DNA from 2 places in the Ferrigenium straubiae genome. Region 2 is predicted to be linked to the other one. Evidence: predicted binding sites of a transcription regulator. Region 2 holds the regulator's gene; the other holds the start of a gene.
The links. The regulator sigma-54, encoded in region 2, starts transcription at its own class of promoters, with help from an activator protein. The targets are predictions, from matches to a motif close to TGGCACNNTTCCTGCT.
Positions count from the first base shown of each region.

Region 1: a site for sigma-54 is predicted at 2,091-2,106, ahead of ACRRNM_RS02455 (choice-of-anchor D domain-containing protein). Genes of this name have one in related genera too.

Region 1 covers NZ_CP194331.1:541,436-544,851, reverse strand. Annotated here, with positions in the region: gene ACRRNM_RS02455 (choice-of-anchor D domain-containing protein) at 1-1,930, opposite strand, end outside; gene ACRRNM_RS02450 (response regulator) at 2,310-2,969, opposite strand; gene ACRRNM_RS02445 (response regulator) at 2,969-3,416, opposite strand, start outside.
Region 2 covers NZ_CP194331.1:1,752,379-1,755,794, forward strand. Annotated here, with positions in the region: gene hprK (HPr(Ser) kinase/phosphatase) at 1-123, opposite strand, end outside; gene ACRRNM_RS08445 (PTS sugar transporter subunit IIA) at 120-581, opposite strand; gene hpf (ribosome hibernation-promoting factor, HPF/YfiA family) at 630-953, opposite strand; gene ACRRNM_RS08455 (RNA polymerase factor sigma-54) at 969-2,414, opposite strand; gene lptB (LPS export ABC transporter ATP-binding protein) at 2,446-3,168, opposite strand; gene lptA (lipopolysaccharide transport periplasmic protein LptA) at 3,202-3,416, opposite strand, start outside.

The sequences.
Region 1 (3,416 bases), 1.2 Mb from region 2:
CACTCCTGCGATTGTACTCATAGCCGACCGGGGTGGAAGGAATCGCCACCGGTACCGGCAAGAGGCCGCCTTCGTTGCCGATCTGGATCAGCTGCGGACCCGCGGTCAGCGGATCCGGCACACCACCCGCCCGGCCATCGGTCGGCCAGAGATCCGGCCAACAGGTTGTCCCGGCCCCCGACGGCAGACCGGTCACGGGGTCAACGGCGGCAGTGACGGTCGAACAGAGCGGCAGGGTCGGAGGGGTCGCCGCAATCATCTTCACTTCCGTGTTGATGGAAGCCATGATGGCGGCGCCTGTGCCGGCAGGATCAGTGATGGTGACAGTGGGCAGAGCGGTAAAGCCGGGGCCGGTGACCGTAGCCGTGATCCCGGTTATGACACCGGCCACGACAGTAGACGTCGCTGTAGCGGTGGTGCCGCTGGTGTCGCCTGCAGCAGGCGTGATGGTGACGGTAGGAGTAGCGGAATAACCGCTGCCGCCGGAGGTCACCGTGACGGTCAAGGGTTCGGCGACATACAGCCCCAGGTTGAATGACCGGTCGTTCGCGGCAGCGAGAATGCGCAGGCGGTAGGCCTTGGGATCGACGGCCAAGGTAGGATAGGCGGTGCCGTTCACGACCGGAGTATCCATGAATGCTTCGGGCGTGGTAGTCACGTCGCCGTATGCGCCGGTCGGCAGAGGATATGCCGAGGGGAACACGGGCCAGAACCATGGGCCCCAGTCCCAGCGGCCGGGCGGGTTCGTTCCATCGAAGGAATTCGGATCCTGGTTCGGCTCATAGACGTGGGCATACCATAAATCGCCCGGCTGGCCCCAATGCACCGTATCCCACTTCGCATCCTGCTGGGCGACGTCCTGGGGCACGAACGTTTTGTCCTGAATGACCAGGGGTATCTGGGTGGCGGGTACAGGCAAGGCGCTTTCCACCGGGTCGCTCAACAGGTATCCCGCCGCCATGCCGCCATAGACATTGATGCGGGTTATCGCGGCGGCGTGATCGTGATAGAACATCAAGCGGCCGCTCTGCTGGTTGGTCCAGATCAGCGTCTGGGAGCCATCGCCCGGGTCAGGCATGTCGGGGACATTCTGGGCGCTCGCCCCTTTCTTGTAGGAAGTGGTTTCCCCTGCCGGAGTGATCCATTGATGGGGCATGCCATCGCTGATCCACGGCGTGGCGCCGCCATGCAGGTGGATGATGGCGCGGTTTTCGGTGTATTTCTCAGTGCCGCCATTCGGGCCGGTTCCTGCCCCCATGAGGGTTTTGTCCACCGGCAGGAAGAGGTCGCCATTGCGTTTTCCCGCAGCGAAGTGCCCCTTGGGCAGCAGGTTGGAATATTTGATGCGCACCGGAACATCCTTGGTGGCGCTGATCAACGGCCCCAGGTAATGCGGGTTGTCAACCGCGTAAATCTGCGCGCCTTGGGCATTCATGATGGCCGTGCCATTGGGGTACTTCAGCGCGATATGCTTGCTCGATGCGGCATTCGCAGCTGTCTCCAGCTGAACGTAACCGCGCAGCGTGGTGGGCTTGGGCAGGTCGCTATGCATCTTCTCGGTGTACTCGACGATGCCGATTTCATAATAATCGGAGCCGGGATAGGAAGCCGCATCCTTCACCGCAACGGGAATGTACTGGCCGAGATTGTTCGTCCCGGCAGCGGTCAGGCCCGGCAGGCCATCGACGAATTTCCTTAAGGGAGTTCCGGTGTTGACCATCGCCCCCGGTGCCGCCGTCGGAGACAGGTCTGGCCGCATACCCGATGGGCTGTTGGCGTAAAAGGTAGGCACCTTGATGGGTGCGCCGGTCGAATTGGTACTATCGGCCCATCCGGCGCCCGCGTAGGCGGAATCGATTATCAACGGTGAACTGATCGCGAACAAAACCGCTACGGCCACCTGCTTTAGCTTGAATTTGCGCTGTTTCATGGTTATGTTCCTTTCAGGATTGTTTGGAATTCCCACGTGTTCTCCCAAGTGGTGCTGTACGCGTCACTCCCGTTGCAGGGTGGGTTGTCGGCAGCGGTTCGCAATTCGAGTATTACTGCTGCGGCAAACTGATGCACTACGCAATGGACTGCATATTTGCATCAGGAAATGTTGCATTTTTTCATTCACTACCGGAGGCTGAGGAGATATTGGATTCGATCCCTCACGGACGCGTGATCGCTCTGCGGTAAAGGTTCACCTCTGCGGCTCAAAGCCCGCTTCGACAGGGTTTCATACCTTGGGGGGAACGGAAGGATGCAAGGACAATATGGCGAACGCCATATGGCGATAAACTTCAGGCAACCGGGTATTACGGCGGCTAATTGGTAACCAGCCCTCTTTCTATGGCATAGGCAGTTATCATCGATGCATTGTGCAGATTGAGTTTTTTCATCAAATTGGATCGATGTTTTTCGACCGTCTTGATGCTCAGGCAAAAGTAGTCGGCAATGAACTTGTTCGGATGCCCTTCGGCCACGAGCTTCAGCACTTCCCTCTCGCGGTGGGTCAACGTATCCCAAGTGCTGACCGGGCTGGATGATTTGTCGGTATCCAGATAACCGTTGATCACTTTTGCCGATATGTCCGGGCTCAGGTAAGTCTTGCCGTTCAGCACGCTGCGGATTGCGATGCGCAATTCATCGTGCGATGCATCCTTGAGGATATAGCCGTCGGCGCCCGCACGCATGGCTTCAAAAATGTATTCGTCCGTTTTATGGATCGTGAGCACCAGTACGCGGACGCCGGGGTAGCGCCGCTTGATGTCTACGATGGATTCGATGCCATTCATGCCGGGCATGGAAAGGTCCGTCAGCACCAGATCGGGAGCGGTCGTCGCAATCATACGGACGGCATCGCGGCCATTCTCCGCTTCGCCGACAATCTCGATCTCCGTATCCTGGGATAGCAATGCCTTGAGGCCGGCCCTCAACAGGGTATGGTCTTCGACGATCAGAACGCGTTTTTTCTCTTTCATCATTACCTCCAGTCAGTCGCATGCCGCACAGCGCAAATGTAGTGGCCTTTGCCGTGATTCAATGAATCGCGGGCATCCAGGCAACCGTTGGTAGCCGATATTCCGTAACTCAGATATTTCTTGCCGTTCAGCACGCAGCGAATTGCGGTGCGCAATTCGTCATGTGCATCATCCTTGAGAACGTAGCCATCGGCGCCAGCCAGCAGGCTTCCATGAACGCATTCGACCGCCTTGTGCATGGTAAGAACCAGTACGCGGGTGTCCGGGTGGTGCCGCTTGATATCCGCAATGGCCTCCATGCCGCTCATGCCGAGTATGGGCAGATCCATCAGCACCAGGTCGGCGGCGAAAACCTTGACCAGAAGCGCGGCATCGCGGCTATCGTCAGATTCACCGGCAACCTCGATATCCGCTTCCCGCGACAATAATGTCCTGATGCCAATTCTCAGC
Region 2 (3,416 bases):
GTTCGAGGCATTGACCCTGTCGCTGTCGATGATGCGGTCCGCGCCGTCCGTGCCGGCAACGCGGCTGAGCTGCAGCCGCTGCTGTTTGTCTTCGAACAGTTGCCGGACGTTGACCTGGCTCATGCCGTGCTTTTCCAGTCGCAGAACAGCTGATGGATGCCGGCCACATCTTCACAGGCTAACAGGCGGTTGCGGAACTGCGCACCGCTGAACATCTGCGCCAGCTCGCCGAGAATCTGCAGGTGCAGGTCGGTGGCGCGCTCCGGGACCAGCAGCACGAAAATCAGGCTCACCGGCTGGCCGTCCGGCGCATCGAACGGAATCGGGTGGGAGGTTTTGACGAACGCGGCAGTCGCCTCACGCAGTTTGGCGATGCGCCCATGCGGGATCGCCACGCCCTGCCCCAGGCCGGTCGATCCGAGCTTCTCGCGCGCGAACAGGCTGTCGAACACCTGGCTGCGCGCGATCTGCTGGTTGTTTTCAAACAGCAGGCCGACCCGCTCGAAGACGCGTTTTTTGCTGGTGGATTCGGCGTCCAGCAGGATATTGGCGGGCAGCAGGATTTTGCTGATCAGGTTCATTATCAACGTCGCATAAAAATGGGCGGCATTGCCGCCGCCCGTTGGTGATTATTCTGCTGCGTGATGCTTGCCGGAGTCGTCGTGGCGGCGTGCCGCCAGCTTTTCCTTATGCTTCATCACCTGGCGGTCCAGCTTGTCCACCAGCGCGTCTATCGCCGCATACAGGTTCTCGTCCTCGCATTCCACGAAGACATCCTTGCCGCTGATATGGATGGTGGCTTCGGCCTTCTGCTTCAGCTTTTCAACGGAAAGGATGATATTAACGTCGATCACATTGTCGAAATGGCGTTTGATCTTGCCGATTTTTCCGGTCGCATAGTCGCGGATGGCGGGTGTGATTTCCAGGTGGCGCCCGGTCAGGTGGAGGTTCATGTCTTGCTCCCTTATTTAGAGTGATTTACGGAGATTCACCGGGGGAATGTGCATTGCCTCCCGGTACTTTGCTATGGTACGCCGGGCGACTACGATGCCCTGCTGTGCCAAGATTTCTGACATGCGGCTGTCGGTAAGCGGTTTGCGGGTATCTTCCGCGCTGACCAGTTGCTTGATCAACTCGCGTATTGCGGTGGAAGAACAGGTGCCGCCGCTTTCCGTGGACAGGCCGCTGCCAAAGAAATGCTTGAATTCGTATATGCCACGCGGGGTCAGCATGAATTTTTGCGTGGTGCTGCGCGAGACCGTGGATTCATGCAGTTCCAGCGTTTCGGCGATTTCGCGCAACACCAGCGGGCGCATGCCGATCTCGCCATGTTCGAAAAAATTGCCCTGCCGTTCCACGATCGCCTGCGCGACCCGCAGGATGGTTTCGAAACGCTGCTGCAGGTTCTTGATCATCCATCTCGCTTCCTGCAGTTGCGTGGCAAGCCCCGCTGAACCTTTGTCGTCGCGCTGCTGCAGGATGTTGGCGTAAATCTGGTTCACGCGCAGTTTGGGCATGGCTTCCGCATTGAGCCGCGCACGCCATTTGTTCCCGCGCTTCTCGACGATCACATCGGGCACCACGTAGTCGGCAACACTCCGGTCGAACTCCGCGCCAGGCTTGGGGTTCAGTTCCACGATCAGATGCTGCGCGGTGCGCAGGTCATCGTCGGTGCAGCGCAGCAGTTTTTTGATCCTGGCAAAATCATGTGCGGCGAGCGCATCCAGGTGATGGCCCACCAGGCGGATCGCCAAATCGCGCTGCGGCGTGTCTTCGGGCAATGCCTTGAGCTGCAGGGCCAGGCACTCGCCCAGATTGCGCGCACCTAGGCCGGGCTGGTCGAGATGCTGCAGCTGCACCAGCGCGGTTTCCAGGTCGTCCAGGGTGATTTCGAGCTCTGCGGGCAGCAGCTCGGCAAGCTCGCCCAAGTCTTGCGCCAGATAGCCGTTCTCGTCCAGCGCATCGATCAGCATCCCGACCACCCTGCGGTCCCTGTCGTCCAGCGAGCTGGTGGTCAGCTGGTTATGCAGATGCTCGCGCAGGCTGGCCTCGCCGGCAGCCTGCTCGGGGTAGGTTTCATCCTCATCATCGGTGCTGTGTGCCGTGCCTCCAGCGGTATTCCAGTCCGCCTGCTCGTTGCCGAAATCGTCTGCGCCACGGTCGTCGGCTCTGCTCTGCTCGACCCTATCGTCTGCCGAACTCGCGCTGTCGCGCGTCTCCATGGGGGTATCGTCACGTGGAAAAACAGCCAACACGGGTTCTTCGGCCAATTCCAGCATGGGATTTTCGTCCAGCATTCTGGCGACTTCCTGATGAATGTCCTGCGTGGAGAGTTGCAGCAAGCGAATAGCCTGCTGCAACTGCGGTGTAAGCGTCAGCTGCTGGGATATCCGAAGTTGTAGCGCCGGTTTCATTGCCTGGTGTTTGTTCCGGGGTGCATTGCCATCAAAGCCGGAAATGCTCGCCCAGATAAACTTTCCTCACGCCCTCATTATAGATGATTTCATCCGGCTTGCCCTCCGCCATCACCGCTCCGGCATTGATGATGTAGGCGCGGTCGCAGATGCCCAGCGTCTCGCGCACGTTGTGGTCGGTGATCAGCACGCCGATATTGCGCTCCTTGAGAAAACGGATGATTTTCTGGATGTCCAGCACGGCGATGGGGTCCACGCCGGCGAACGGTTCGTCCAGCAGGATGAAGCGCGGGTCGGTCGCCAGCGCGCGCGCGATTTCCACACGCCGCCGCTCGCCACCGGACAGGCTGATGGCCGGATTGTCACGGATATGCGTGATATGCAGGTCTTCCAGCAACGATTCCAGGCGATTCTGCAGGTCGTCATCGGAAAGATCCTGCAATTCCAGCACTGCCTGGATATTCTGCGCCACGGTCATGCGGCGGAAGATCGAGGCTTCCTGCGGCAGATAGCCCAGCCCGAGGCGCGCGCGGCGGTGTATCGGCATGTGGGTGATGTTCTGCTCATCGATGAAAATCTCCCCGCCATCGGCGGCGACCAGCCCCACGATCATGTAGAACGAAGTCGTCTTGCCCGCGCCGTTCGGCCCGAGCAGGCCGACCACCTCGCCGCTCTTCAGCGACAGCGAAACATCATGCACCACGGTGCGCGAACCGTACTTTTTCTTGAGGCCAACCGCACGCAATTCACTCATCATGCAAATCCGGAAAATATTTCATGAACCCGCTCAATCTGCGGAAGGCAGGGATACACTAGGCCTGATCGGCAGCGCATCCGGCACGGAAGACGCGGCTGCGCCCTGTTTCGGCTTGGGTTGCAGGACGGCGCGCACCCGCTGCGGCGGCTCCTTTCCCGTGCCTGCGCCGCCGCTGCTCACCTGAAAAATCTCAGTCTTCTGGTTATAGGTGATGTGCTCGCCGCGCACCTCATCCAGGTTGCGCA